2 regions of the Peribacillus sp. JNUCC41 genome follow, and region 2 is predicted to be linked to the other one. Evidence: riboswitches for the same ligand, from Rfam matches in the RefSeq annotation. Region 2 holds a riboswitch; the other holds the start of a gene.
What was found. A riboswitch is a leader RNA that binds a small molecule or an ion and turns the genes downstream of it on or off. The one in region 2 is predicted to bind cyclic di-GMP.
Positions count from the first base shown of each region.

Region 1: another riboswitch for cyclic di-GMP. It lies ahead of JNUCC41_RS07600 (anti-repressor SinI family protein); the one in region 2 lies ahead of JNUCC41_RS00350 (anti-repressor SinI family protein).

Region 1 is NZ_CP062163.1:1,517,224-1,533,033, reverse strand. It holds gene JNUCC41_RS07660 (flagellar protein FlgN) at 1-10, shown strand, start outside; gene flgK (flagellar hook-associated protein FlgK) at 40-1,599, shown strand; gene flgL (flagellar hook-associated protein FlgL) at 1,616-2,494, shown strand; gene JNUCC41_RS07645 (DUF6470 family protein) at 2,539-3,117, shown strand; gene fliW (flagellar assembly protein FliW) at 3,126-3,569, shown strand; gene csrA (carbon storage regulator CsrA) at 3,569-3,802, shown strand; gene JNUCC41_RS07630 (flagellin N-terminal helical domain-containing protein) at 3,941-5,119, shown strand; gene flaG (flagellar protein FlaG) at 5,827-6,189, shown strand; gene JNUCC41_RS07620 (flagellar hook-associated protein 2) at 6,204-7,715, shown strand; gene fliS (flagellar export chaperone FliS) at 7,743-8,144, shown strand; gene JNUCC41_RS07610 (flagellar protein FliT) at 8,144-8,488, shown strand; gene hpf (ribosome hibernation-promoting factor, HPF/YfiA family) at 8,741-9,298, shown strand; cyclic di-GMP riboswitch class I at 9,939-10,024, shown strand; gene JNUCC41_RS07600 (anti-repressor SinI family protein) at 10,055-10,195, shown strand; gene JNUCC41_RS07595 (helix-turn-helix domain-containing protein) at 10,357-10,680, opposite strand; gene secA (preprotein translocase subunit SecA) at 11,100-13,613, shown strand; one part of gene prfB (peptide chain release factor 2) at 13,784-13,846, shown strand; one part of gene prfB (peptide chain release factor 2) at 13,848-14,882, shown strand; gene JNUCC41_RS07580 (YitT family protein) at 15,086-15,810, shown strand, end outside.
Region 2 is NZ_CP062163.1:44,933-60,742, reverse strand. It holds gene JNUCC41_RS00355 (ABC transporter ATP-binding protein) at 1-1,373, shown strand, start outside; cyclic di-GMP riboswitch class I at 1,786-1,869, shown strand; gene JNUCC41_RS00350 (anti-repressor SinI family protein) at 1,888-1,992, shown strand; gene JNUCC41_RS00345 (hypothetical protein) at 2,481-2,618, shown strand; gene JNUCC41_RS27005 (YwzD family small protein) at 2,850-2,981, shown strand; gene JNUCC41_RS00340 (hypothetical protein) at 3,285-3,533, shown strand; gene JNUCC41_RS00335 (polyisoprenyl-teichoic acid--peptidoglycan teichoic acid transferase TagU) at 3,995-4,924, opposite strand; gene JNUCC41_RS00330 (hypothetical protein) at 5,896-6,129, shown strand; gene JNUCC41_RS00325 (hypothetical protein) at 6,250-6,561, shown strand; gene JNUCC41_RS00320 (replication-associated recombination protein A) at 7,092-8,363, opposite strand; gene cymR (cysteine metabolism transcriptional regulator CymR) at 8,962-9,381, shown strand; gene JNUCC41_RS00310 (cysteine desulfurase family protein) at 9,442-10,587, shown strand; gene mnmA (tRNA 2-thiouridine(34) synthase MnmA) at 10,617-11,732, shown strand; gene JNUCC41_RS00300 (tetratricopeptide repeat protein) at 11,854-12,519, shown strand; gene recD2 (SF1B family DNA helicase RecD2) at 12,556-14,961, shown strand; gene JNUCC41_RS00290 (LemA family protein) at 15,052-15,618, shown strand; gene JNUCC41_RS00285 (TPM domain-containing protein) at 15,618-15,810, shown strand, end outside.

The DNA of each region.
Region 1 (15,810 bases), 1.5 Mb from region 2:
CAAAGCATAAGAAGCAGAAAAAGATGGAGGTGCGAGCAAATGATTTCAACCTTTATGGGTCTTGAGACCGCCAAGCGCGGATTATCCACCTCTCAAGGAGCCTTATATACAACAGGAAATAATGTGGCCAATGCCAATACATTAGGATATTCAAGGCAGCGGGTCAACTTGGTCCAGACGTCGGGCTTTCCTACTGTCGGTTTGAACAGCCCGCGTGTTGCCGGCCAAATCGGGACAGGGGTGGCAGCTGAAACGGTTCAGCGGATCCGCGACAGTTTCCTGGATGCACAATACAGGACACAAAGTAATAAAATCGGTTATTACGGGGCCATGAGTGAATCCCTGACGAAAATGGAAGGGGTCATGAACGAACCGACCGACAGCGGATTAGCCGCCACGATGGAGAAGTTCTGGAATTCGCTGCAGGGGCTGACGGCCAATACGGAAAACTCCGGGGCCCGTGAAGTCGTTGCCTCGACGGGGGTCATGGTCGCGGATACCCTGAACTACTACTACAACTCGCTAACAAGTGTTCAAACGGATATCGGCAATCAGATAAACGTCAAAGCGAACGAAATCAATACGCTCATCAGCAGTATTGATCAGCTTAACCAACAGATCAGTAAAGTGGAGCCGCATGGTTATATCCCCAATGACCTTTATGATAAACGTGATGTACTCGTGGACAATCTCTCGCAGCTTGTCAGCATTAAAGTGAATAACGTCATTCCGACGGATTACGGCAGGGCCAGCGATGTGGCTACAGGGCTATACAACATCGAATTGATGCAAGAAGACGGTTCATCTTTCGTACCGCCCATCAATCTTGTCAGTGTTAACCAAACCGGGATGGTGGGAACTTCGAAAGTTGAAGTTAGCCATGATAAAAAGACAGGTATGGTAGACGGATTGAAGTTTGGTTCGAAAACATTGACGGATTACAAATTCTCGGGAGAACTATCCGGTTTGATCAAAAGCTTCGGCTATAAGAAGGCTGATGGAACGATCGGCGGCGCTTATCCTGATATGTTGAAAAAGCTCGATAATATGACGACGGCTTTTGTGAATGAGTTCAATGCCATCCATAAACAAGGGTATGCCTTAGGTGATGACAGCACTTCAGCATTGAACTTCTTTGAACTTGAACCTGGTAAGAGTGCCGCCCAAAGCATCAAGGTGAATGGTGAAATCATTAAGGATCCCACAAAAATAGCCGCAGGCGGAAAAAGCGGAGGGGCATCCGGTGATAATGAAAATGCAAAACTCCTGGCTGACCTTAAAAAGAAGGCGTTCAGTGAGTACTTGACTAAAGACCAAAACTCTGTCGAATTGACGGGAAGCTTCGATACCTATTATTCCGGTATCATCGGAAAGCTTGGCGTGGATTCCCAAAGCGCCCAAAAGAACCTTTCCAATTCTGTCGTGCTTGCTGCCTCGGTCAATCAAAATAGGGAGTCCGTCAGTTCCGTATCCCTTGATGAAGAAATGACGGACATGATCAAATTCCAGCAGGCATACAACGCATCTGCAAGAATGATGACGATGATGGATGAAATGCTCGATAAAATAATTAACGGAATGGGTACGGTAGGCCGATAAATAGGAGGGGACGAACATGCGGGTAACGCAATCGATGCTAACCAATAATATGTTGAGCAATTTAAGCAACAGTTACGAAAAGATGTCCAAGCTGCAAGAGCAGGTTTCCTCGCAAAAGAAATTCTCCAAACCATCCGATAACCCTGTTGCGGCCATGATGGGAATGGGGTACCGGACAAACCTCAATCAAATAGGGCAGTATCAAAGTAACATTGCCGAGGCGACCAATTGGATCGACAGCACGGATGATGCCATTACGGAAGCGGTTTCCGCCATGCAGCGGATTCGTGAATTAACCGTTCAAGGAAGCAATGGCACGTATGAAGGGGAACAACTTAAAACGATTACTGAAGAAATTAAACAATTAAAAGAACATCTCATAACTCTTGGCGACACACAGATTGGCGGGAAATATATTTTCAACGGTCAGGATACGAATGTGAGGCCATCGTCCGTTAAAGATGCGAATGGAAATACGGTGTATGGCACAGGGGATATAAACCTTGAAGTGTTTTCCGGGATTTCCCTTAAAATCAATACGGACGGTTCCAAGATTTTTGGTGATGCACTCGCTGCCGGCGGAAGCATCGACCAGACGATCGAGGCACTCGAAAACGGCGGGGACGTAAGCGGCACACTGGAAGCACTTGATGCAACGATAAATAATTTCTTAGGCATGCAGGCACAGGTTGGTGCTAGGCAGAATCGGATTGAGCTGATGACGGACCGTCTCAAGCAGCAGGAGGTTTTTGCCACTGAAATCCTTTCGAAAAATGAGGATGTCGATATCGAAAAGGCGATCATGGATTTGACGACCCAGGAAAGTGTCCATAGTGCTGCTTTAAGCATCGGCGCAAAAATCATGCAACCGAGTTTATTGGATTTTCTTCGCTAAGCTATTCTTAAATGGATAGCTTTTTTCTATAAGGAGTGTTGATGATGCAGATTCCACAAATCAGATTGCAATCCACCCCCATGAAGATTGGATTGAATCTAGAGCAGCCTGTACAGCAAATCGAACAGAAGGCGGCGGTCCAATCTATCGAACAGCCGCAAGCCATACTGGAGATTCAAACGACACCAGGCAAGCTGACGATCGATCAGTCACAAGCAAGGGAAGACATGGATTTGAAAAGCCTCTCAAGAAGAGTCGATGAATTTGCAAAGCAGGGATATCAGGATTGGCTGGCGGGTATGGCAAGACGTGCCCAGCAGGGAACGGAACTGAGGCATATTGAAAAAGGCGGCAATCCAATCGCTGAACAGGCCAGGCAAAACAGCAAAGGGCCTGATAAGCAATTCAAACTCGGATGGATTCCCTCTCATTTCAGCGTGAAGCTGGACTACGAGCCGGCCCGAGTGGAGATTGAAGCAACCGTACAAAAACCGATCATTGATGCTCAAATCAATGGGGCGATCCATACTTACACACCAGGAAGTGTGGATGTGGAAATTCTACAAAAAAATGCGCTGGATATAGATTTCATCAATTTATTTCCAGATGAGATAGGGCAGTGAAAACATAGATGATCATACAAACAAAATTTCATGGCGAACTCGAATTAGCAGAGAAAGAGATTTATATATTTGAAAACGGGATACCAGGGTTTTTAGAAGAAAAACAGTTTTGCTTGCTAGCTTTGGATGACACGCCCTTTTTCGTCCTGCAATCGATAGAAACAAAAGGGCTTGCCTTCATTGTAACGGACCCTTTTGAAGTGTTTCACGATTACGAAGTGAAGCTCACGGATGAGGTGTTATCTTCTTTACAAATTGAAACGGAACTGGAAGTCATCACTTTCGTCATCTTAACGATCCAGGACCCTTTCAATGAAACGACGGCCAATCTACAGGCTCCCATCATCATAAACGGCCCCAAAAAAGTCGGTAAGCAATTTATCATGAATGCTAGTGAATACCGTACAAAGCACAGACTGTTTGAACCTCCAACAGAACAGGGGGGGAAATGATGCTCGTTTTGACCAGAAAACCAAATGAAGCGATCATGATCGGCGATGATATCGAGATTACGATCCTGTCCGTTGAGGGGGAACAGATTAAACTGGGGATCAATGCCCCTAAAAACGTCGATATCCATAGGAAGGAAGTCTATCTGTCCATCCAGCAGGAAAATAGAACAGCCTCAAAAACAGAAACCAATTTTCTGGAAAATATAAATGAGCATTTCAAGAAAAAATCTTAAAATCCGCTAAATATGTTTCCAAGCAGGTCGATATTAACTATACAACGATGGGTAGTGAAATAGGCGGCCGACTTATTCACTGCCCATCGTAAACAACCACATGGACGTGGGGACTTAAGACTCAAGGAGGAAACAAAAATGATTATCAATCACAATATCACAGCTCTTAACACGCACCGTCAATTAGGTGCAGCAACGAATGCACAATCTAAATCGATGGAGAAACTTGCATCAGGTATGCGTATCAATCGTGCAGGCGATGACGCAGCTGGTCTTGCAATCTCTGAAAAAATGCGTGGACAAATCCGCGGTCTGGATCAAGCTTCTCGTAATGCTCAAGATGGTATTAGCTTAATCCAAACAGCTGAAGGTGCATTAAACGAAACTCACGACATTCTACAACGTATGCGTGAACTTGCTGTTCAATCTTCAAATGACACAAACACGGATACTGACCGTGCTGAACTTCAAAAAGAAGTGGATCAACTGTCTCAAGAGATCACTCGTGTTGCTGAAAACACTGAGTTCAACACGAAGAAATTGATCAACGGTGATGCTAAAGATGTAACTTTCCACATCGGTGCTAACGAAGGTCAAAACATTAAATTGACTATCAACAATATGGATGCTGATTCTTTAGGCGTACAAGGTCAAATCGGAGATAAGACTGCTCTTGAAGGTAACAGTGAAATCGAAATTAGAAACGACAAGGGTGAAGCGGTTAAAGTCACATTCACAGCTGCTGGAGACAAAGATGCTGCTGCTGTAAATGAAACAACTGCTACATTAAGTGATGATGGTAAAACACTTACTATCACATTAGCTCAAGAAGCTGGGGATACTACTAATCCTGGTGCTATTTCAGCTAAACAGCAAGATGTTTTAGATGCAATTAATAAAGCGAGCAAGGGATCAGTAATAGCTACCGTTGTTGATGGTGGGGATCTTACTCAGGCTGCTACTGTAGGTGCTGATACCACAACTTCAACTACATTAAACAAAGATGCTACAAAAGGTATCAACATTTCTGATCAAAAATCTGCATCTGATTCAATCAAAACGATTGAAAATGCGATTACAACAGTATCAGCAGAACGTTCTAAATTGGGTGCAAACCAAAACCGTTTAGAACATACAATTAACAACTTGAGCACTTCTTCAGAGAACTTAACTGCTGCAGAATCTCGTATCCGAGACACCGACATGGCTAAGACTATGATGGATCAAACTAAGAACTCCATTCTTTCTCAAGCAGCACAAGCCATGCTCGCGCAAGCAAACCAGCAACCCCAGGGCGTTCTTCAATTACTTCGTTAATTGGATAGTTAGCCTAACAATAAAGGGTCTGACACTTTGTGTTAGGCTCTTTTATTTGTACTGATTGAAGGGTGTAAGGAACATTACGATGCAGAAAAAAGGGATTACTGACCTTTAAAAAGTAAGGGACCATTCGTTTATCTATCTGCAAGGAATCTTATGGCTACAATCATAATGACTTCATTGAGTGTGATGGTACTACAAAATCCGTAGATGAAGATGTGATTGTGTATGGTGAAATGACTGGTAAACACGCTATCAATCACAAGCTGGATGGGATATTCCATTCTTCCTAGTATGTTCGCAGGTTCATTTGAATAAAAAGGGAAGTCCTATAAATATAATCGTCAGTCATAATTTTTTTCGAACGTAGAGAAGTGATTATCACCTCAGTTTTAATCTTTTAATTTTTTTAAAAAGAATGTAGGTAAAAGGATTTCCATCTAAATGCTAAAACAAAGTTGATTGGAACGTAAGGTGCGAGACTCCTGCGGGAATACGAACCCCGCAGGCGCAAAACCGCCAAGGAGGCTCCCGGACCGCCCGCGGAAAGCGAGTGCCTGAAGTGGAAATCAACTAGACTCAAGTTATTCTTCTGGAGTTTTTTAGTAGAATCTCTTTTATAGAAAAGGTCAAAAAGCTTTACTAAATATAAAACTGTAAGAACCGATATAAAAAGTAAAGACATTATATGGGGGGCTATTTAGATGCTGGAGAGTTTGTCCACGAATATTCTTTCCTCACAACTTAGAACAGCAATCTCGGAAGGAATCAGTTCATATTATCAGCGGGAAATGAATACGCTTGCCTATTCGGAGCAAAGTGTAGAATCTACTGATGAGCCTTCAAAAGAAAAGATGCAGGAATTGGTGGATAATTTGAACACCTTCCTGAATCCGGCACATACGGCCGTTCGTTTTGAATATCACGAAAAGCTGAATGAGTACTATGTCAAGGTAGTCGATGACGTGACGGATGAGACGATCAGGGAAATTCCTCCGAAGAAGTTATTGGATTTCTATGCGGCAATGACGGAGTTTGTCGGCATAATGGTGGATGAAAAAATATAAGCGGGTGATTTATTATGGTACGAATCAGTGGTTTAGCAAGCGGGATGGACATTGATGAACTAGTTAAGAGCATGATGCAGGCAGAACGGGTGCCATTGGATAAATTAACACAGAAAAAGCAGTATTCCGAATGGCAGCGGGATGATTACCGTTCGATCAATACAGCTTTATCAGAATTGGATACGCTCATTCGTGATGGAATCGGGAAGCAATCCTCCTTTATAAAAAAGAAGGTGTCGGTTTCGAATCCAGATGCTGTATCAGTGAGAAATGTGAATTCGACCAGTGATTTTTCCGGGAATGTACAAGTGAATGGACTTGCCAAAGCAGCAACCATGACAAGTACGGAAAAATCAGCTGTTACCGACTCCAAAAAGAAACTATCGGAATTGGGTTTCACGACACCACAAGATATTACGATACTCGCCATCAATAAAGATGGCGGTTTTGATACGGAAGTAAAAGATGGAGTGACAGTGGAAAAACCGTACACGCTTACCCTTAGTGGGGACGATACGTTAGAGACTGTGATAAATAAAATTAACGCTAACTCAGGAGTGACCCTATTTTTTGATGAAGAGTCCCAGCAGTTTTCCATCACTGCTAAAAATACCGGTGATGTTAAGGATAGAGCTGAAATTGAATTAGGGGGCACCGGAGATTTTTTCGATATGTTAAAAATGGCAAGTAACAATGAAGGAACTGGCGGCACAAAAGGGGAAAATGCATCCATTGTTTATAATGGACTGGAAATTTCCCGGCCTTCTAATACGTTTCAGATTAATGGAGCGGAAATAACGGTAAAGCAAAAAACGACCGATACAGTTACATTCTCATCAACAGCTGATGTGGATGCCATCCTGGATACGATCACACAGTTTGTGAATAAATACAATGAAGTCATTAAAAAGGTTCAAGATAAAACGGGTGAAGCGAAATATCGCTCCTTTACGCCGCTTACCTCTGAGCAAAAGAAGGCAATGACAGAGGATGAAGTGAAGCTGTGGGAAGAAAAAGCGAAGAGCGGAACGTTAAAAAGCGACTCGACATTAAAAAGTCTCCTGACCACAATGAGGTCATCTCTATATACTTCAGTGGATGGAATTACGGGAAAAAACAGTCTTAGCAGTTTGGGTATCACCACCACCAAAAATTATTTGGAGGGCGGTAAATTAACGATTGATGAGGACAAGCTCCGGGCAGCCATTAGTGAGGATCCCAATGCGATTTATGATTTGTTCATGGCCAATGGTTCGGAAAAGAGCGACAAAGGACTCGCGCGCCGGTTAAGGGATGATATAGAATCATCGATGAAGGTGATTACTGAAAAAGCCGGGAAGGCCGGCTATGTTAATAACAATTTTACACTCGGAAAATTGGTTGATGGGCTGGATAAGAAGATTTCCACATTTGAAGCGAAGTTAACGAAACTGGAATCGCGCTATTATAACCAGTTCACGGCGATGGAAAAAGCGATTCAAAAGGCAAACAGCCAAAGTGCATCGTTAGCTTCTTATTTTAGTTAAGGTATGTCAGAAAGGAAGTAGTTAAGTATGGCGATAAATAATCCATATCAATCGTACCAGCAAAATTCAGTCAATACAGCATCCCCGGGAGAGCTTACATTAATGCTTTATAATGGCTGTTTGAAGTTCATCATGCTTGGGAAGAAAGCCGTTGAAGCAGGAAATATCGAAGTGAAGAATACGAACATCATCAAGGCGCAAAATATTATCCGCGAATTGATGGTGACGCTGAATATGGACGCGGATGTATCCAAAGATATGATGAGTCTGTATGATTTCATGAACCGGCGTCTGATCGAAGCGAATATGAAAAATGATGTTGCTGCCTTGGAAGAAGTGGAGGGGCTTGTTACTGAGTTCCGGAATACTTGGAAGGAAGTAATTCAGATCAATCGGAAAAAACAATTTACCCAAAGCGGTCAAGTATAATGGTGATTAGAACCTTTCATGATTTGACTGCTGAATTGCTTGCCGTTCTGGAAGATCGCACGATCACAGAACGTGATGATAAAATAGAAAGGGTCACAAAGCTGATCGATCAGCGGGATGGGCTTCTTTCTCAAATCAACCCGCCGTTTACTGGTGAAGAGCAACAATTGGGCCGTGCGGTACTGTTGCTCAACCAGCAGGTCGATCACTTGCTGAAGCTTCAAAAGCAGGAGATACAGCGGGATATCCAGGAAATAAATAAGAAGAAACGATCATCCAATAAATACACGAACCCGTATGAAAGTCTATCTGTGGATGGCATGTTTTATGATAAAAGAAATTGATTACCCTGCCGTTTGGATGCCAAACGGTTTTTATGTTAAGTTTTTTTAAATTTTCTGTAAATAAAATAGGCTTAATTTTTTCTTTATAGCATAGCATTTGATATAATGAAGCTAGGGCAGACATCAACCCTTTTCAAACCTTCCGACAATTGTTTCATGATTTCGACATATTTCATGATGTGTTTCTAAAGGGAACCGGAGGGGTATTGTAGAATCTAACTGTATAGTCTTAATTTAAGGAGGACTCACTTTATGAATTACAACGTACGCGGTGAAAACATTGAGGTAACTCCAGCAATTCGAGAATACGTCGAAAAGAAAATTGGCAAGTTAGAACGATATTTTAACAATACACCAGATGCAAATGTGTTAGTGAATTTAAAAGTGAACAATAATACATCTAAAGTCGAAGTGACGATTCCCATGCAGAATTTGGTTCTTCGCGCTGAAGAGGAAAATGCGGATATGTATGCTGCCATTGACTTGATCAATGATAAGCTTGAACGCCAAATTCGTAAACATAAAACGAAGGTCAATCGTAAGTTCCGCAACAATCTATCTACGACACCCGATGCATTCGCCTTCAATACGGATGTTGACGAAGTGGTGGATGAATTTGAAGACGATAATGATATTGAAGTGGTCCGCAATAAGCGCTTTGATTTAAAGCCAATGGACAGTGAAGAGGCGATTTTACAAATGAATATGCTTGGTCACAGTTTCTTCGTTTACACGAATGCGGATACTAATACAACAAACGTAGTGTACCGCCGAAAAGATGGACGCTATGGATTGATTGAACCTAGTTAACTATTAATCTTAGATCAAAAGCACAACCCAGCCTCTGGGTTGTGCTTTTTTGATAGAATGCGTTGGCTGTTGGGTTTGCTATAAAAAGCCTTGTTCTCTAAAAAATCCAAAAGTTCATTTAAAAGAACGAATGATGTTCTTTATTAAGATAAATGATTAGTTTTACCTATTTAAATACCCCTAACTTTTGCACTATACTCAAATTGTTAGTTCTTTAAAAAGAACAATTGGTTATTTATAAAAAAACAATTTGAATTAGGTGCAGAGGGGTTGGAAAACTTGTATCGAAAGAATTGCCATACATGCCATAGGGCATCTTTTAGCAGTGCGGAATATGGAAAGTGGCTTTGCCCGACCTGCGGTGAGGATTTAACTGCGCAAAAAGCCCTTGATGCACTTATAATTGAGAGAATCAACACACCTCAATGGAATAGTAAGAAGAGCAATATTCACTATTATTCAAATAAAAGAAATTGAATTAGCCTATGTTAAATTGCCTAAACTGTGAATTTTCTCAATATTGTAATATTTTGTCGGATGAAAGTTTTTGCATTTATATGGATTACCGACATAAAATAGCAATATATGGAGTGCGTTTCCGTTATAATATGATTATAAGCACTGTATTTGGTGATAAATACCACGACAAAGGCAAACTGATTGAAAGATTAGGGCGCAAAGGCACAGGTCTAAGGTCCTTGTGACTATGATGGCTGGTCTGCCTGAAATACAAGAGTATTTTAGGAGGTAGAAGAGGTGGCTAATGTGGCAATGGATCAAGAATGGGTGAAGTTGATTTCAGAAGCAAGGCGTTTGGGTTTCAAAAAAGAGGAAATCAGTGCTTTTTTGAAAAGGGAAAGCGTTGAGGTAACTTTTGAGGAGAACGATGGAAAATAGATTCCGAACAAGATTGAGAACATCCCTATAAACAGTGGTTCGATTCATTAGCTGTTTATAGGGTGAATGTCTCCTTGAGATCCTGGTGAGTCTAGCTTATTCAAACTATATTCTATTGGATTATGTAGGTAAACTAGTGCACTACCACTCTACTTACCACTCTACTCTTCTTTATCTTTTCTCCATTTATTAAACTCGATGAATTCCCTGAATTGTTGTTTTGAAACACCTGAATTCATGGCTTCCTCAACGATTTTCATCCAGTCATTGTCCAAGGTTTCCTTATTTGGAGCATCATATAGCAGGGCATCGACAGGAATGTTAAGTACGGCGGAGATTTTTTCAAGAAATTGAATAGAAGGATTCGTTTGTAAGTTCCGCTCGAGCGAACTTAAATAAGACTTTGCCACACCCGCTTTATCGGCAAGTTCAGTCATTGACATTTTCTTTTCTTCTCGCAGTTTTTTTACACGTTCACCAATCATCAATACCACCTCGAAACATGTTCTATTTATCTTCCGCTATTAAGTTTCAGTAGCCCACCTTATCATTCAAAACATGACGCCTGTAAGGATGGATTACCTTGACATGCTATCGCTAGAGAGGACATAGCATCTAGTGATGGAAGGTTATGGATAATTCTCATTTGCATATGGAATAGTGGGGAGTTTGCAACATATTTTTTATACTTCCTCTTATTTTAACAGTTTTACTCCTCATTTATCCATTGTTTTTCGCAAGAATTGAATTCAGGTCTATACCAGGGAAGTGACATGAAGTTGTACCTCTAGAATAGAAGTGGTAAAATTAAGCGTGCATTAGTAATAATAGAAGATGTGTTTCTTCTTACTTATATGAATTTAGTCATTGAACGATCATTACCATAATAGAGGAGCGTTATTGAATGCTTAATATATTAAATAAAGTTTTTGATCCGAATAAGCGAGAAATCAAACGATTAGAAAAAATCGCCGATCAGGTCGAAGCACTGGCTGATGAGACGGCTGCACTATCGGATGAACAGTTGCGTGCCAAAACGGGCGAGTTTAAAGAGCGTTATCAAAATGGGGAGACCGTTGATGATTTGCTTGTCGAGGCTTTTGCGGTTGCGCGTGAAGGTGCAAAGCGTGCTCTGGGCTTATATCCTTACCGTGTTCAAATCATGGGTGGGGCATCCCTTCATGATGGAAATATCTCCGAGATGAAAACTGGGGAAGGTAAAACCTTAACATCCACCATGCCTGTTTATTTAAACGCGCTTACCGGTAAAGGTGTACATGTGGTTACTGTCAATGAATACCTGGCACACCGTGATGCCACCGAGATGGGTGTATTGTATGATTTCCTTGGTTTGACCGTCGGATTGAATTTGAACAGTCATTCTAAAGAAGAAAAGCAGGCGGCGTACAATGCGGATATTACGTACAGTACAAATAATGAGTTAGGTTTTGATTACCTTCGTGACAACATGGTGTTATATAAAGAACAAATGGTACAGCGCCCGCTGCACTTTGCTGTCATTGATGAGGTCGATTCGATTTTGATCGATGAGGCGAGAACGCCATTGATCATTTCCGGTTCCGCACAAAAGTCGGCTCAGCTTTATATCCAGGCCAATGCGTTTGTAAGAACCTTAAAAAAAGAAACGGACTACACATATGATGAAAAGACAAAAGGTGTTCAGCTGACGGAAGATGGGATGAATCGAGCTGAAAAAGCGTTTAATATCGATAATTTGTTCGATATTAATCACGTTACTTTGAATCATCATATCAATCAGGCGTTAAAGGCGCATGTTTCCATGCATTTGGATGTGGATTATGTAGTCCAGGAAGGCGAGATAGTCATCGTTGACCAATTCACTGGCCGTTTGATGAAAGGCCGCCGTTACAGTGAAGGTCTCCATCAGGCGATCGAAGCGAAAGAAGGACTTGAAATTCAAAATGAAAGCATGACTCTTGCGACGATTACATTCCAGAACTATTTCAGGATGTATGAAAAACTTTCAGGTATGACCGGGACAGCCAAAACGGAAGAAGAGGAATTCCGCAATATTTATAATATGAATGTCATTGCGATCCCGACAAACAGGAATATCATCAGGGATGACAGGGCGGATCTTATATACGCGACAACTGATGGGAAGTTCAAGGCTGTTGTGGAAGACATCGCCGAGCGTTATAGAAAGGGTCAGCCTGTGCTTGTCGGTACGGTTGCCATCGAAACATCTGAAGTCATATCCGCCTATTTATCAAAAAAAGGAATCCCTCACGATGTTTTGAATGCCAAGAACCATGAGCGTGAAGCGGAAATCATTGCGAATGCAGGTAATCAAGGCTCAGTTACGATTGCTACGAACATGGCGGGACGAGGTACGGATATCAAGCTTGGTGAAGGTGTCAAGGAGCTTGGAGGCCTTGCTGTCATCGGCACGGAACGTCATGAAAGCAGGCGTATAGATAACCAGCTTCGTGGTCGGTCAGGCCGTCAGGGAGACCCAGGGGTCACTCAATTCTATTTATCAATGGAAGATGAATTGATGCGCCGCTTCGGTTCGGATAACATGAAAAACATGATGGCACGCCTTGGAATGGATGATTCCCAGCCAATTCAAAGTAAAATGGTGACAAGGGCCGTTGAATCCGCACAGAAACGGGTCGAAGGCAATAACTTCGATTCACGGAAGCAATTACTGCAGTATGATGATGTTCTCCGTCAACAACGGGAAATTATATATAAACAGCGTTTCGATGTCATGGAAAGTGAAAACTTACGTGAAATTGTCGAAACGATGATTACGGGATCCATTGAGCGGAATGTTGTCGCGTTTGCACCAATGGGTGATGAGGAAGGCTGGAATTTACAAGGCCTTGTGGATTACCTGAATGGTAACCTATTTAATGAAGGTTCAATCACTGTAGCTGATTTGGATGGGAAAAATGAATCGGAATTGGTTGAGTTCATTTTAGCAAAAGTGAAAGAAGGCTATGACCAAAAAGAAGAAGAGCTATCTGAAGAACAAATGCGTGAGTTCGAAAAAGTAATCGTTCTTCGTGCAGTCGATAGTAAGTGGATGGACCATATTGATGCAATGGAGCAATTGCGCCAAGGGATCCACCTTCGTGCTTATGGCCAGATCGATCCGTTACGTGAATATCAATCTGAAGGTTTCGCAATGTTTGAAGCCATGATTGCTTCAATGGAGGATGAAGTCGCCAAATACATCATGAAGGCTGAAATCCGCAACAATTTGGAGCGTAAGGAAGTCATAAAAGGACAAGCGGTCAATCCGAAGGAAGAAGATGGGGGCAAAGTGAAAAAAGCCCCTGCCCGTAAAAAGGAAGACGTTGGCCGAAACGCGTTATGCCCATGCGGCAGCGGTAAAAAATATAAGAATTGCCATGGCAATTTAGGCTAAAGTTAGGTGTATAATGAATATGGGACGGTTAAGTGTAAGGCTTGCCGCCTCTTTTCATGTTTAGTTTGCATAAAGCAATATACTTGCATATAGTTTGAAGAGGTTTATTTGTAATGAAGCGAATCCCTCTTCGGGGATTTTTTTTAACATACTTAATGAGGTGAAGAGAAATGGAATTAGCAGAAATAAGAAATGAACTTGAACGGACAGCGCAACGATTAACGGACTTTAGGGGGTCTCTTTGACTTAGATGAAAAAGAGGCACGAATCGCACAGCTTGAAAATGAGATGACACATCCCGATTTTTGGAATGATCAGCAAAAAGCACAAATTGTCATCAATGAAACGAATGCTTTGAAAGAACAGGTCAATCAATTGTCCGAACTGAATGAATCATATGAAAATCTGGATTTGACATATGAATTAGTGAAAGAGGAGAATGATCAAGAACTTTTGGCTGAGCTGGAAGAAGAAATCACGATACTTTCACAAAAGATGAATGACTTCGAACTTCAACTTTTACTAAGTGAAGAATATGACTCGAAAAATGCCATCCTTGAACTGCATCCTGGTGCGGGCGGAACGGAGTCCCAGGATTGGGGTTCCATGCTGCTTCGTATGTATACAAGATGGGGTGAAAAAAGAGGCTTTAAAGTGGAAACCCTTGATTACCTTCCAGGTGATGAAGCTGGAATCAAGAGTGTCACTTTAATTTTCAAAGGCCATAACGCCTATGGTTATTTAAAAGCGGAAAAAGGGGTCCACCGTCTTGTCCGGATTTCCCCTTTCGATTCCTCAGGGAGACGCCATACTTCATTCGTTTCATGTGAAGTCATGCCGGAATTCGATGAGACGATCAATATAGAAGTACGCACGGAAGATTTGAAAATCGATACGTATCGGGCAAGTGGTGCAGGTGGTCAGCATATCAATACAACGGACTCCGCAGTCCGGATCACACATATACCTACGAACACCGTGGTAACGTGCCAAAACGAGAGATCTCAAATCAAAAACAAGGCCCAGGCCATGAATATGCTGAAAGCCAAATTGTATCAACGTGAAATTGAACAGCAACAAGCGGAATTGGATGAAATCCGTGGTGAGCAAAAGGAAATTGGCTGGGGCAGCCAAATTCGTTCATATGTTTTCCACCCGTATTCCATGGTTAAAGATCACCGTACCAGTGCGGAGACCGGAAACTTGGGAGCAGTCATGGATGGGGATATCGATATGTTCATTGATGCGTACTTGCGTTCAAAATTATAAGATCAGCCAGTCGGACCGGTTTCCCCGGTCCGGCTTTTTTTATGATTTCCTTTATAACGAATCTTCTGGCTGACATTTACAGGATTGAAAAGGGATGCCCTACCTCGTTCGGCCAATACTAAATAATAATGATGGTTCGAGGAGACTTATGCAGAATGAAGAAAAGGTACCGGGAGAAGAAGCACCCTTTAATTCAAAAGTTAATGGAGTATGGATTGGTGATTGTCGGTTCGGCCATAATTGCCATTGGTTTTAATGTATTCTTACTGCCTAACCAGGTGGCATCCGGCGGAGTCAGCGGGATTAGCACGATTCTCGATTCAACTCTCGGTTGGGAACCGGCTTATGTACTTTGGGGTTTTAACATCCCATTGTTCATTTCGGGGCTTATTATCCTTGGAAGACATTTCGGAGCCAAAAGCCTGATTGGAACCTTGTTTCTGCCTTTAGTGGTATTTCTGACAAAGGATTGGGATGCATGGACGAACGATGCATTGCTTGGTTCGATTTGCGGGGGGATGATGGTCGGACTTGGCCTGGGGATCGTCTTTCGCGGAAAGGGCTCCACAGGGGGGACCGATTTGGCGGCACAGATTTTCCATAAATATACCCATCTGTCATTGGGGACCTGTGTCGCTGTCATTGATGGAATCATCGTTTTAAGTGCTGCCATCGTTTTTGATATTGAAAAAGGGCTGTATGCATTAATAGGTTTATATGTGACAAGCAAGACGATCGACCTTATCCAGATTGGATTGAACCATTCGAAGATGTCATTAATTATCACGAATAAAGAAACGGAAGTAAGGGATGCTATCATACATGAGCTGGACCGGGGTGTAACAGGGATATCCGGGTATGGCGGCTATACGGATGATACTCGTCCAATTTTGATGTGCGTAATAGACCAATCGGAATTCACCAAATT
Region 2 (15,810 bases):
AAACCTTCAATGTAAGTGCAGGGATAAATTTATTTTTACAGTTTATATCCTCACTTATATTTACTTTCATTCAAATCGGTATAGCTTTTTATTTATCTGTTCCAATGACGAGTTTTATAATAGCCTTTGGGTTCATTCTTATTTTTTCGTCCCGGAAATTTGTGAAAAAGTCTCAGTCCATTGGGAAGGAAACCTATCAGCTCACACAAACCTATTTAGCGGGCATGACAGATCACCTTAACGGAATGAAAGATATCAAAAGTAATTCCCTAGAGGAATCTCATCTGAACTGGTTTCTGTCTTTAAGTAAGAGAATGGAAAAAAACAGAATCAAGTTAACGACTTTAAATACTACTTCCCAAATGATCTTCAAAATTGTATCTTCAGTCTTAATTGCCATTTTTGTATTTTTTTCGATAAAGATGTTCATGGCCCAGCCAGCACAATTAATGCTGATTACGGTTATTTTTTCAAGGTTATGGCCAAGGTTTACTAGCATTCAATCGAATTTAGAGCAAATAGGATCTACGCTTCCGTCTTTTAAAGCACTATCGGATTTACAAAATGAATGTAGAGCCGCAAGAGAGTTATATGAATCTGATTATAAAAATATCAAGCCTATTGATATTGAACAAGGGTTGGATTGCCGTAATGTTTATTTTAGTTATGATCAAAATGAAAGCACTTATGCCCTGAAAAATATAAACATACACATACCATCTAACCGTATGACCGCTATAGTAGGACGATCAGGTGCCGGAAAAAGCACCTTAATTGATATATTAATGGGATTAAATCAACCTGATAGGGGGGAAGTCAGAATAGATGATATTCCCCTTACTAATGACCGCTTATTATCGCTGCGGAGGTCCATAAGTTATATCCCGCAAGATCCGTTTCTCTTTAATGCAACAATAAGGGAAAACCTGCTGATCATTGACCCTGATGCAAGTGAGAAATCCATATGGGAGTCTTTGGAATTCGCTGCAGCTGCTGATTTTGTCAGTAAGCTTCCTCAAGGTCTGGATACACTAATCGGTGATCGAGGTGTCCGACTGTCAGGAGGGGAAAGGCAGCGTCTAGTGTTAGCCAGAGCGATTTTACGCAAACCTGCCATACTGGTATTGGATGAAGCGACAAGCGCATTGGATACCGAGAACGAAGCGAAGATTCAATCAGCTATTGAAAGATTAAAAGGGAAAATGACCATCATCGTCATAGCTCACCGTTTATCGACGATTCGCAATGCCGATCAAGTGTTGGTCATGGATCAGGGAGAAATTATTCAGGTTGGTGAATATAACCAGTTAGCTAATGAAAAAAGAGGGATGTTTAGCAATTTATTAGGTATCCAAATGGAATCAAGTGTGTAAATATTTGTTCACGAACAGTCAGGTTACAGCCATAGTATGGTTTGTAATGCTGGCTTTTTTTCTTAGGGGAAAAAAATTAAAACTGAATTTATATTTCGAAATACTATTTTTGTAAAATAGCAAGTTCGAGCGTATTAATAGCTATTATAAATGTATTTTTAATAAATGAGTTGTAAAGAAAGCACATAATACCAATGTGTTAACATTGTAATGTCACTTTTTGATGAATAGTGTTGAAAAATGGCAGAAAAAAACGAATAGTATTAAGAGCTATTAATACGATTTTAAGTATAATTAACATTAATATAGTTTTAATTAAAGGGAATTTTTTAGTGAATGATAGTTTATTTAGCACCATGGAAACAGGGATTCAAGAGATTTATCAATCTTGGGAGTAATTAAGGTGAAATATTCTTGAGAAAGGCAAACCTATTGAAAAGTAGGGAGGCAAAATTACAGGTCTAAGGCTAAATGCTAAGACGGCTGTGTTACCACAAGTAGGGTGGGATTCGACATGGAAGCTAACAATGAACGGGAAGAATGGGTTTATCTAATGTTAGAGGCTAAAAGTTTAGGTTTATCTATTGAAGAGGTGCGGGAGTTCATAAAAGGAAAATGAAAAATTATCTTAGGGAAGGCTGTTATACAGTCTTCTTTTTTGTTTTCATTACACGAAATTACCGTAAAGGTATCTAGAATAAAGAGTATGGGGACAATAATAAAAATAAAACCTAATTGAGAGGGATTTTTATTATGGATGGACTTAATGCTTTTATGAAGGGATTAATATGGGGAACTTTATTCAGTGTACCGTTATGGTTATCATTCTTAGGTTGGATAAAAATAATCATGAATTTTATTATGTAAGTGCTTAATTAAAATGATGCCCAGGCAGGATTTCACATGAAAATCATGGAATTTAGTTATTGTACATAATGCGTTAGTCGCAACCTTCTGCAAATTTAAGAAATATAGCCTATAAAAAATAGTTAATAATGCTTAAATGTATTTGATGATGTGCCGATACTACACTATAGAGATCAAGCAAAGGGACTTCGCAAAAGGCGATGTCAGATAGCTGCCATCAAACTAGAAGGAGATTATTTGATGACAAAAAACAAATTCATTACGTTCGAGGAAGTATATGAAAAGAAACAGAGAAGCAAGAAAATTTTTATTGGGACTTATATTACTATTATTTTAGTTTTGATTTCATTAATGACCTATTTTATGGGGCAAGCATAATTTGTGGTATCGAAGGGGCTGAGGAATCGGTCCTTTTTTGTTTTTTTATCTACACATATTGGCTAGTGGTATTCATCCCTACTGAATATTTAGAAAATGTTAATTTTCTGTGATTTTTCTGTATTATAGTAGATTCAGCTTGCCAGTCTCTACTATAATAAAAGAGTTATATTCCTTCTCTTTGAAAAAAGATTAGGGACAACTTATGAAATGGTGGAGTGGAAATTTGAAATGGATTTTTTTGATATTTTAAAAGACACTTTTGCAAAAGGTGAGTCTGGACAAGATGTTACTGTGAATGAAATGGTGGAGGAGATCAAGGAGAAATTAAGTGGGATCATTGAGGAACCTGAAAGAATATGATCCATAAGATACTTTATCCTTATTCTGCTCGTTTCATGGGGGATGGTCATGTTTTTTCTTGTATTGATGTAAGATGGCACCAATAAATTTAAATATCATTTTACGATACATATTTAGGAGCATGTCTAAACATGCTTCTTTTTTTTCGTTAATAAATGATACCTATGAGGGTGAGGAGAAGTAAGATTCTTATAGGCGTCTTTTGACGAGTATTCTCCTGGTACAGAAGCTTGTATTACTTTTAAATGGACTAGTAGTTTAAAAAGCGTTTCGAAGCTGAAATTTCCGAATCGAGCAGATTATGTGCAAAATCGGTCACATGTATTTTTACAGCATATGGATGTGGAGTCCTTTCAGTATGATGTAGGCCGTTCTAAGAAAGTGAAGAACTGGAAGTTGGATAAGAGTGGAAGGCTGCATAAAACGGCCTATGAAGTTCCAGTTACACAGGTCTTCAATTCTCGCTATGGAATGTTTACTTTGGAACAAAATTGCTATGTCGTCAAAGAAAAAGGCGAATGGCGTTTGTTATGGGATTATCGGTTTGAATAGATTCCTCTCCTTTTTCAGGCTCAAGTTCGTTTTATTGAAAAGGGAGAGGTGATGCTCTCATGTAGTGCCGGATAGATTTACTTCTCATGAAACATATTTCATTCTTGAACGATCACTGATGGCTTTCAGAATGAACATTTTGTCCTGTGTGCTTAGCATAGCCCAGCTGCCTGCTTTGATTTTCATTTAAATACACTCCTTTTGTTTTGGTTTTTTTATGATAGTTGATGAAAGTTGGTTGTGGAATTCCAGGTCCAAAGAATAATTGAGTCTAGTGATGAAAGGGGCAAGGGGAGATGGAATATTCAGCTCATATTAGATTATACCGTCTTTTAATGCCTAATAAACAACAAAAATTCCAACAAATCTCTACAATTGGTGTTCGTTTTTTGTCAGAATATTGGACGGGGAAAATGAAAAAGCTGTCAGGATGCGGGTCCGGACAGCTCTTTCATTTTTTCTTATTTAATGGATAATTGTTCTTTTAATTCGGATTGAACCTTTTCTTTTTCTTCATCCGACACAATATAATAGTAGATTCCGTCGATTTTCGTTCCGTTGCCGTTTATGGATGATTGGGTAATGCTTTTGCTTGCATCTCTGTAGTTCTTTTGGATGTCCATCATGTCATCAAACGTCAAATTAGTCTGGATATTATTACCGAGTGCATCGAAGACTTCATCGTATTTCGTCAAGGATGAAAGGCTTGCGCCTTCCTTGATGACTGCTTCGATGATGGCACGTTGTCTGGATTGACGGCCAAAATCACCACTTGGATCATCATGTCTCATTCTTGAATAGGCAAGCGCTTCTTTCCCGTTAAGGGTCTGCGTTCCTTTTGCAAAATGAATGCCATCGGAGGTGAAGTCCAAATCGTTTTGCACGGTCACGCCGCCGACTGCGTCAACGATATCCTTGAAGCCTTCCATATTGATTTTCATATAATAGTCGATTGGGATATCAAGGAAGTTTTCAACGGTATCCATGGACATTTTCGCTCCGCCGAAGGCAAATGCATGGTTGATTTTGTCCTGTGTACCATGACCGACGATTTCGGTCCGTGTATCACGCGGAATGCTTAGCATTTTGACCGATTTCTTTTGTGGATTGACTGTCAAGACGATCATTGTATCTGAACGCCCTTTGTCGCCATCACGTTCATCGACACCAAGCATGAGCATAGAGAATGGCTCCTGATCTGATAGGGCAAGGTCTTTCGTTCGTTTATCCGTGGTACGGTCTATTGGTGTATGCATCGTGTCAACAGTTTTAGTCAGATGATTCCATACGGAGTAGGCAAAAGCTCCCCCAGCTAATAAGAAAAGTAGGACAATTATCCCGACTACCTTCAGCCATGTCCGTTTCTTTTTCTTCTTTTTTTCATGTCTCATATTTTACTTCCTTCCTCTTTTTGTAACCACTTCATCTATTATATTTAATTTCATAATAAAAGAATAGTATAATTTACTATTTTATAATACCTTTACCATATTTTGGTGTATTGTTTACCAGTGATTAGAACAGATCCGAGGGGTAGGAAGTTAGATTCATTAAAAGTTTAATGCAGTGACCGATTGAGAAATCTACACTTTTTTCGTTGCTTGTTGTGTAATTTGGCCTAGTGTTTACTTTTTTGTTTACATTCAAATATTTAGAGATTGCAAGTCTTTTTATAATCTGGATCTTACAGCCATTTATTATCTTCTCTTTGATTTTTAAATGTTTAGATTATGAAGGGAAGATGTGATTGTGGATTTACAATCCCTCCCCAGTCTGCAGCGATGTTGTTTGGTCGTAAAATATTATGACGGAGGTAATTTTTGTCATTTCCATGTTTATGATGTTTTAATGGGGAGTGTTTCATGAACTCGAAAGGATTCAGCCTCTTTTTGTATCACTTCAGTGATGATATTTGGGCTGTACCGGCTTTTAGTGGTTCGTCGATGTAACTTGCTGTCTTACATCGACTTTGTGAGGCAAATGGTTATCATGAGAACATCCTTGATGAAGTCATTCTGATTAAGGATGGCGAGATCATCGCAAAGGGAAATGTCTAGGGCCTGCTTCACGAAAGTAGCGGTAAATCGGTGTTCGGTTCCTTAAGGGACATTCATAGCTAATATGAAGGAAAAATAATAAAGTGGCTTCGAAAAAGATTCCGAGGTTATTTTTTGTTTGCAAGGAGAGAAGTTTTTCTATCTAATGAATTTGACCAGTCAAAATGGATTTTCTGAATTTTGCAAAACGGATGGAGTGTTACTTTAAAATGGGTGATTAGGAAAGTCCCTATTAGAAAGAAGGCGCATATATATGCAGTACGGATATCCCTAAAGAATAATGAATATTGGAGGCTAAAGAATAAATGGAATATTCAACGGAAAGTTCAGCGTACGAAAGTGAATCAACGGAAAGCTCTTCGTACGAGAGTGAATCAACAGAAAGCTCTTCGTACGAGAGTGAATCAACAGAAAGCTCTTCGTACGAGAGTGAATCAACGGAAAGCTCTTCGTACGTAAGTGAATCAACGGAATGTTCAGCGTACGAAAGTGAATCAACGGAATGTTCAGCGGACGAGGGTGAATCGACGGAAAGCTAATCAGATTTAATAAATATTTAAATTAGAAGATTACTTTAAAGTGGGTAATAAGCCAAGTTCCTATTAGATATGCAGTACGGATATCCCTAAGGATAAAATATATTGGAGGCTAAAGAATAAATGGAATATTCAGCGGAAAGTTCAGCGTACGAAAGTGAATCAACGGAAAGCTCATCATACGAGAGCGAATCAACGGAGAGCTCATCGAACGAGAGTGAATCAACGGAAAGCTCATCAGATGAAAGCAGTTCAACGGAAAGTTCAGCAGATGAAGGGAATTCAAATGAAATCCTTTCCGAGGCCGCAGAGGAAACTGAAAATTCAACGGAGGAAGAGGAGGATAGGAGTCCTCGCCGTGTGAATGTATTTAAGAAAATGTGGCTGGAAAATATGATTAAAGCTTCGAGGGGTATTTATAAAGAAGAAGATTGACTACACAGGTACAGCAACTAGAAGTTGTTGTGCCTTCTTATGGAAAGGGACATGCCGTTAGCAGCGGTAATTGACATATCCTCTTACTAAGTACGTGCTGATGAAACCTTAACAGATTGCGGATTAATTTCCGGGAAGGATTGGCCAAGCAAGGCGATTCAAATGGAATTTAGCCTAAGAGTTAAAGGTCTGGCCGGAGCGTTTGGCTGACGGTTGTACATACTGCTTGTGGATGATTTGGACACAATGGCTTACTGTTTGGATATAGGTTGTTTTTTACGGTCTCCCAATTTCTTGGTCAATATATCTAGAATTCTCTGGAATTATTCATCTAGTCGGGATTTTAATAGAAGGAAGTTTCGAAATGGTGTTCGAAAAGGAGAAATCTTGACTGTGCCGATATGGAATGTAGCTGTACGAAAGTTGGCATCATTGATGGTGAATGTTCAAGGGGAGGAGTTTTTTGTCAAAAGGCATGTTAAAAGTTTTCATTTTTCAGAAAAAAACTCCAGATCTGAAGTGATCCGGAGTTATTTTTTCTTCTCGATATTTTCGTAGACCGAGGCAAGGGCTTGTTCAAATTTCCCGCTCTTTTTCGGTTTGTAATATTTTTTGCTGCGCAGTTTGTCCGGTAAGTATTGTTGCTTCACCCAGCCATTCTCGTAGTTATGGGGATAAAGGTAGTCGATGCCTCGTCCGAGATCTGTGGCTCCTTTGTAATGGGCATCCTTAAGATGATCTGGTACATCTCCACTATGGCCGCTGCGTATGTCGGAAAGCGCTGCATCAATTGCGACAATGGCCGTGTTTGATTTAGGTGATAGGCATAACTCGATCACTGAGTTGGCAAGTGGAATCCGGGCTTCGGGAAAACCGAGTCGTTCAGCGGCTTCGACTGCAGCGAGGGCCCTAGGACCAGCCTGCGGATTGGCAAGAGCTATGTCCTCGTAAGCGATGACTACCAAGCGGCGGGCAATGCTGACAAGATCACCGGCTTCGACCAAGCGCCCCAAATAATGAAGGGCTGCATTCACATCACTGCCGCGAATTGATTTTTGGAATGCCGACAGTACATCATAATGGGCATCTCCATCCTTGTCATGTGAAAAGCTTTTTTTCTGCATGCATTCCTCGGCAATTTGCAGATCTATATGAATGGTTCCGGATTCATTGGGTTCGGTGGAAATGACGGCGAGCTCAAGAGCGTTAAGGGCACTGCGGACATCTCCGTTCGAAGCGGTCGCGAAATGGGTGAGGGCATCAAGGGTGACATCGGTTTTATACGCACCAAGCCCCCGCTCTTCATCATGAAGTGCCCGTTCCAGGGCTTTGGTTATATCATTGGTATCCAATGATTTGAGCTCGAAAATCTGGCACCGGCTTCTGATGGCCGGATTGATGGCATGATAGGGATTGCTGGTTGTTGCACCGATCAAGGTGATCATCCCGTTTTCGAGATAAGGCAATAGGAAGTCCTGCTTCGCCTTATCGAGTCGATGAACCTCATCGAGCAGCAGAATCACTTTCCCGGACATCTTAGCCTCCGCTGCCACGATTTCCATATCCTTTTTATTATTGGTCACCGCGTTCAGCGTCCGGAAAGCAAACTTCGTGCTTCCGGCAATCGCACTTGCAATCGATGTCTTGCCAATTCCCGGCGGACCATACAGGATCATGGATGAAAGCTGTTTGGCTTTCACCATCCTCGCGATAATTTTTCCTTCACCGACCAGATGCTCCTGACCGATGATCTCATCAATCGACCGAGGCCGCATCCGGAAAGCAAGCGGTTTTATATTCATTGCGCACCTCTCCTTTTTATATAAGGTATCACAATTGATGGGGGAAATGCGCTGATTATGCTGTAAAAGAAGGCGAATTCGATTATGGCAGTTCCTTTGGGGATTTAATTTGTGCTGTAAGGAGATAAATCGACCTATCCTTCGATGAGGGAATTTAATAGATAAACTTTGCCTTTAGTCTGGCCGGAATGGGCTGGTTTGTAATGGTAGGTTTAAAAAGGTATAGAAAGTCATGAAGTGCTGAAATGTGAGCAACAAGGGAAATGTCCAAATAGGTGCGGAAAATCCGCTTTCTTGATTGCTGCTCCAGGGAAAATGCAGAATACTCCGGTTCGGAGGCGGTAATCGGAATTCTATCATTCTCTAGCGGCTTGGGGATATAAGGAATGTGACCATCGGTAAATTCGATAATCGTTTTCGTTATTTGTTATTTAATTCCTCAATTTTTGAAAGCATGCCATTCTTTTCTTTTGATTTATCCTACCTTTCCAATTAGGATAATTTGACAAATGGAGGGCGGGTGAATGCATTTCCGGCGGGAATATGCTATAATTTCAAAAGAATTTAGAAACGGATAAATAATTTGAGGTGTATATGTATGAAGATATCTACTAAAGGCCGTTATGGTTTGACGATCATGATCGAGCTTGCTAAACATTATGGAGAAGGACCGAAGAGTTTGAAATCGATTGCCCAGACGCATAATCTGTCGGAGCATTATTTGGAGCAATTGATTGCACCGCTTCGTAATGCGGGGTTGGTGAAGAGTGTCCGCGGTGCGTATGGCGGGTATGTCCTGTCTAAAGATCCTCAGGAGATTACTTCGGGTGATGTCATTCGTGTATTGGAAGGGCCGATTACCCCTGTTGAAGGAATTGAGGATGAGGAGCCTGTTAAGCGCCAGCTTTGGATCAGGATTCGCGATGCCGTGAAGGATGTATTGGATAATACGACGCTTATGGATTTGGCGAGCTACAAGGATACGGGTGAAATCGATTCTTATATGTATTATATTTAATTGATTAGCAATGCGCCTATTATGTAGGCGCTTGCGTTTTTTAATGGAGGCGACAAAAAAGTGGACAGAATATATTTAGATCATGCTGCGACTTCACCGATGCATCCGAAGGTGATCGATAGGATGATGACAGTCATGAGCCATGACTTCGGAAATCCATCGAGCATTCATGCTTTCGGGCGGGAGGCGCGCCATGTTTTGGATGAGGCGCGTTCGAGTATTGCGGCTAGCATCGGTGCGGGGCGGAATGAAATCATTTTCACGAGCGGTGGAACCGAGGCTGATAATACGGCGATCATAGGTGTTGCGAATGCTTATAAAGAAAAAGGGAAGCACATCATTACGACGGAGATCGAGCATCATGCGGTTTTGCATACATGCCAATACCTTGAGAAGTCTGGCTTTGAGGTCACGTATTTACCTGTGAATGAAGCGGGGTTTATTTCAATTGCCGATTTAAGGGCGGCATTGCGGGACGACACGATTTTGGTTTCAGTCATGTTCGGCAATAATGAGGTTGGAACGATCCAGCCGATTGCTGAAATTGGACAGCTGCTTAAGGGGCATCAAGCCATATTCCATACGGATGCGGTTCAGGCATATGGTTTGATCTCTATCGACGTTCGCGAGTTGGGAGTGGATTTGCTGAGTGTATCCGCGCATAAAATCAACGGTCCCAAAGGAATCGGTTTTCTTTATATGCGTGAAGGTTTGAAGCTGAATCCGCAATTATATGGCGGTGAACAAGAACGCAAGCGCCGTGCTGGTACGGAGAGTGTGCCGGCCATTGCCGGTTTTTCAGAAGCTGTTTCAATTGCACAAAGCACGATGGAAAAGAAAAAGGAGCAATACAAGCGATTTAAAGACGTATTGCTTGCCGTCTTTGCTGAGGCGGATGTACAATATGAAATTAACGGATCTATGGAACAGTCGCTGCCGCATTTGCTGAATGTCAGTATTCCGGGTACGAATGTGGAATCGATGCTCGTCAATATGGACTTGGCAGGTGTTGCTGTATCGAGCGGATCCGCTTGTACTGCTGGGTCAATCGATCCGTCGCATGTGCTTGTGGCGATGTTCGGGAAAGATTCGGAGCGGACGAAGAATTCGATTCGTTTCAGCTTCGGTCTGAACAATACGGAAGAGGAAGTAAGGCAGGCGGCTGAAACCACCGTGAAAATCGTTAATAGATTAGTGGGAAGATAATTCCTGCTTTAAATAAATGAGGTGACAGAATGAGAAAAGCACCACAGGACACCCGCGTCGTCGTGGGTATGTCAGGAGGCGTGGATTCTTCTGTGTCAGCCCTGCTATTGAAGAATCAAGGCTATGATGTGGTCGGGATTTTCATGAAGAACTGGGATGATACAGATGAAAACGGAGTTTGTACGGCAACGGAAGATTACAATGATGTAATTGCCGTTTGTAATCAAATCGGCATCCCTTATTATGCGGTCAATTTCGAAAAGCAGTATTGGGATAAAGTTTTCACTTATTTCTTGGATGAGTATAAAGCGGGCCGTACCCCAAATCCGGATGTAATGTGCAATAAGGAAATCAAGTTCAAGGCCTTCCTTGAACATGCTGTAAGCCTTGGTGCCGATTATGTGGCTACAGGTCATTACGCACAGGTTGAATACCGGGATGGCGAATACAAAATGCTTCGCGGTGTTGATAATAATAAAGATCAAACGTACTTCTTGAACCAGCTTACTCAAGAACAGTTGGAAAAAGTCATGTTTCCGCTTGGGCACATTGATAAGAAGGAAGTCCGTGAAATTGCGAAGGAAGCAGGCCTTGCCACGGCAACGAAAAAAGATTCTACAGGGATCTGTTTTATCGGTGAACGCAATTTCAAAGAGTTTTTAAGCAATTACCTCCCAGCTCAGCCCGGTGATATGGTCACGATGGATGGCAAGGTGATGGGCAAGCATGATGGTTTGATGTATTACACCATCGGTCAGCGCCACGGTCTGGGGATTGGCGGCAGCGGCGAACCTTGGTTTGTTGCGGGAAAAGACTTGAAGCGCAATGTTTTATATGTGTGTCAAGGCTTTGATAATGATGTGCTGTATTCGAATTCCCTTCGTGCAGTAAATGTCAGCTGGGTAGCGGAACATATACCGGCTGATGAATTTACATGTACGGCAAAGTTCAGGTACCGTCAAGTGGATAGCGGGGTTAAGGTGAAGGTAATGGAAAATGGTGATGTCGAAGTCATCTTTGACGAACCAGTCCGCGCGATCACGCCTGGACAAGCAGTCGTATTCTATGATGGTGAAGTGTGCCTTGGCGGCGGTACCATTGATGAAGTATTTAAAAAAGGTGAAAAACTGACTTACGTAGGGTAAAATAAGCATGTCCCCAGCTGTGTTTGCGGTTGGGGACTTCTTTTGGATTGCGGGTGTACCGCCTGAATTCGACACTGGCTTATGCTATACTTTTTAATATAAAAATGGAGTGTGAATGGATATGGATAATAATCAACAAGGAATTGAATTTATGCAGCAAGGGAAATACGAAGAAGCGGCGAAAGTTTTTAATGAGGCGATCGAGGAAAATCCGAATGAGCCTGTTGCCTACATAAACTTTGGGAATGTATTGACTGCCGTGGGTGAAACGGATAAAGCGGTCAAGTTTTACAAAAAGGCGATTGAGCTGGATGAAAATGCAGCAGCGGCTTACTATTCATTAGGAAACTTATATTATGAAACCGATTCTAAACTGGTCGAAGCGAAGGATATGTTTGAAAAGGCAATCCGTTTGGGACTGGATAACAGCGATGCCTACTTCATGCTTGGATTGACCTTGATGGCGTTAGATCAACCGAAATTGGCAATGCCTTATTTACAGAGAACGGTGGAGCTGAGCCCCGAGGACGTTGATGCGAGATTCCAATATGCGCTTTGTCTTGCCAATGCGGAATTGTATGATGAATTGATCAATCAACTGAATTTAGTTGTGGAACAGGATCCGGGCCATGCGGATGCTTATTATAATTTAGGGGTTGCGTTTGCAGGGTACCGTGAGGATGCGCAAGCAGCGATGGGTTATTTTGATAAGGCTTTGGAAGCACAGCCAGACCATATGCTTGCTGCGCACGGAAAGAAACTGATGGAAGAAATGAATGCTGAGTAAATAAACGGCATATGCATGGAAAGGTGGGGAGAAGCGTTGAGCCAGCAAGATTCGTTGGATTTGTTTTCAGAAGAGAAAATGTTCATGAAAGGAAGTCATTTAGTGACGATCTTTCATAATGAAGAAAACATGTACTCGGTTGTAAGAATTCGCGTGCATGAAACGAATCTGAATTATGAAGAGAAGGAAGCGGTCGTAACAGGTTATTTTCCAAGGATGCATGAGGATGAGATCTATATTTTTTATGGGGCGATGAAGGAACATCCGCGTTTTGGCCTTCAATACCATGTAGAGCATTTTCGTAAGGATCTGCCTCAATCCAAGGAAGGAATCGTCAGTTATTTATCCGGTGACCTTTTCAAGGGGATCGGGAAAAAAACAGCTGAAAGCATTGTTGATTCACTGGGTGAAAAGGCAATTTCAAAAATTCTGGTTCAGCCTTCGCTACTTGATGACATCCCGAAGCTATCCGGGGAAAAGGCAAAGGGTCTCTATGATACATTGGTCGAGCATCAAGGGCTGGAGCAGGTGATGATTGCCCTGAATCAATATGGCTTCGGTCCGCAGCTGTCGATGAAGATATATCAAATGTATAAGCAGGATACAATCACGATGGTTCAGGGAAATCCGTATAAGCTTGTTGAGGATATTGAAGGGATTGGCTTTGGAAGGGCGGATGAGCTTGGGCATCAGCTGGGCATTTCCGGCAGCCATCCCGATCGAATCAAGGCTGCGTGTTTGTATACGCTTGAATCACAATGCCTTCAGGACGGAAATATCTACATAGAAGCCGAGCAGCTATTGGAGGCTGTCAAACGTCTTCTGGAGGAAAATAAACGGGACCGTATTGAGTTTACGAACATTTCCTCGGAAATAATCGAATTGACGCAAGAGGGAAAAATAGTTGTCGAGGATCAACGAATTTATCCGCCTTCGCTATTCTATTCGGAAAAGGGAATCGTGATGAACATCAAGAGGCTGCTTGCTCAAACCGAGTATGAGGACCAGTTCCCGGAATCGGAGTTCTTGCTGGCACTTGGAGAGCTGGAAGAACGGCTGGATGTATCTTATGCACCGGCCCAAAAGGAAGCGATCCAAACAGCCCTGCAATCACCCATGTTAATCTTGACGGGCGGACCTGGTACCGGTAAGACGACAGTCATCAAAGGCATCGTTGAACTATATGCAGAGCTGCATGGTGTATCCATGGACATTAATGATTATAAAAAAGAAGGAAGCGATCCATTTCCATTCGTACTTGCGGCCCCTACTGGCCGTGCAGCGAAACGAATGGCCGAATCGACTGGGCTCCCGGCTGTTACGATTCACCGTTTGCTGGGGTGGAACGGGAGCGAAGGCTTTTCCCATGATGAGGATAATCAGCTGGATGGCCGTATCGTGATCATCGATGAGGTTTCCATGGTGGATACGTGGCTGGCCCATCAATTGTTTAAAGCTCTGCCGGAAAATGTCCAAGTGATATTGGTTGGTGATGAAGATCAGCTGCCATCTGTTGGACCTGGGCAGGTTTTAAAGGATTTGCTTGCATCGAATTGTGTACCGACTGTCAGTCTGGAACATATTTATCGTCAAGCTGATGGCTCATCGATCATTGAATTGGCCCATGAAATCAAAAAAGGAAGGCTTCCGGATGATGTCACGAAACAGCAAGAAGATCGATCGTTCATTCGCTGCCAAACTGGTCAAATCCCCCAAGTAATCGAGAAGGTGGTTGCCAATGCGAGGACGAAAGGCTTCACGGCCAAGGATATACAGGTGCTGGCTCCCATGTATAGAGGGCCTGCCGGGATTGATGCCCTGAATAAAATGCTTCAGGAAGTGTTCAATAGCAATGCGAATGAGAAGCGGCGGGAAATAAAATTCGGAGATGTAATATACAGAACGGGAGATAAGGTGCTTCAACTGGTGAACCAACCGGAGGAGGGGGTCTTTAATGGCGATATGGGTGAAATCGTGTCCATCTTGTTCGCTAAAGAAAATACCGATCATGTCGATAAAGTAATCATATCATTCGAAGGCATCGAAGTGACTTATACGAAACAGGACTTGAACCAGATTACACATGCCTATTGCTGCTCCATCCATAAGTCGCAGGGAAGTGAATTCCCCATTGTCATTTTACCTGTAGTGAAAAGTTATTATCGGATGCTCCGCCGTAATTTATTGTATACGGCGATTACCCGCAGTAAAAATTTCTTGATCCTTTGTGGCGAAGAAGATGCATTCCGTTTAGGGATCGAGCGGAATGATGAGATGCGCCGGAAAACGACTTTGCGTGAAAAGCTGAAAGAGATTTTGAGTGAAGAAGAAATGCCGCAGGAAAAGGAAGAGGTACATCAACAATCAAGTTATCTTGATATTCTCATGCATGCTGATCCGATGATCGGTATGGAGAATGTCACGCCATATGATTTTATGTAGCTGGTTCTATTTGATGAATTTTGTTTAAAATTCATAGTTTTGGTGGAACTATAGAATATAACTTTTTTGTGAAAGAGTAGGGGGGATTGGATGAAAAAAGGTTGGATAATAGGAATAGTCGTTGTCGTTTTATTGGTCATCTTTGGTGCATCTTCGTACAACGGCCTTGTAAGTGCCAGTGAAGACGTCGATAATAAATGGTCACAGGTGGATAACCAATTAAAACGGAGAGCGGATTTGATTCCGAATCTTGTGGAAACGGTGAAGGGTTATGCTTCGCATGAAACGGAAGCCATTAAAGCGGTGAGCGATGCACGCTCGAAGCTGGCCGGTGCCAATTCGACTGAAGATGCAATTGCAGCCGACCAAGAATTGAGCGGGGCCTTGAGCCGGCTTTTGGTGGTTGTTGAGAACTATCCGGATTTAAAGGCCAATGAGAACTTCAAGGGTCTCATGGATAGTTTGGAAGGAACGGAAAATCGGCTGACTGTAGCCCGAAAAGACTATAATGATGAAGTTACCAACTATAATAAAATGATTAAACGCTTTCCGAAGAATATGATGGCAGGAGCGTTCGGGTTCGATGCCAAACCATATTTTGAAGTGACCAATCAAGAAAAAGAAACGCCAAAGGTTGATTTCGGGAGCGATAAATAATGAAAAAACTCGCTGTGTTTGCGCTATTCTTCATTCTCACGTTCAGTTTAGCAAACGTGGCCGCAGCACAACCTAACATTCCTGAACCAATTGGGGATATTTATGTTCAGGACTTTGCCGGAGTCCTGAGTGAACAGGAAAAATCCGAACTCATCGAACTAGGGAAACGATTGGATGATGCCACAAAAGCAC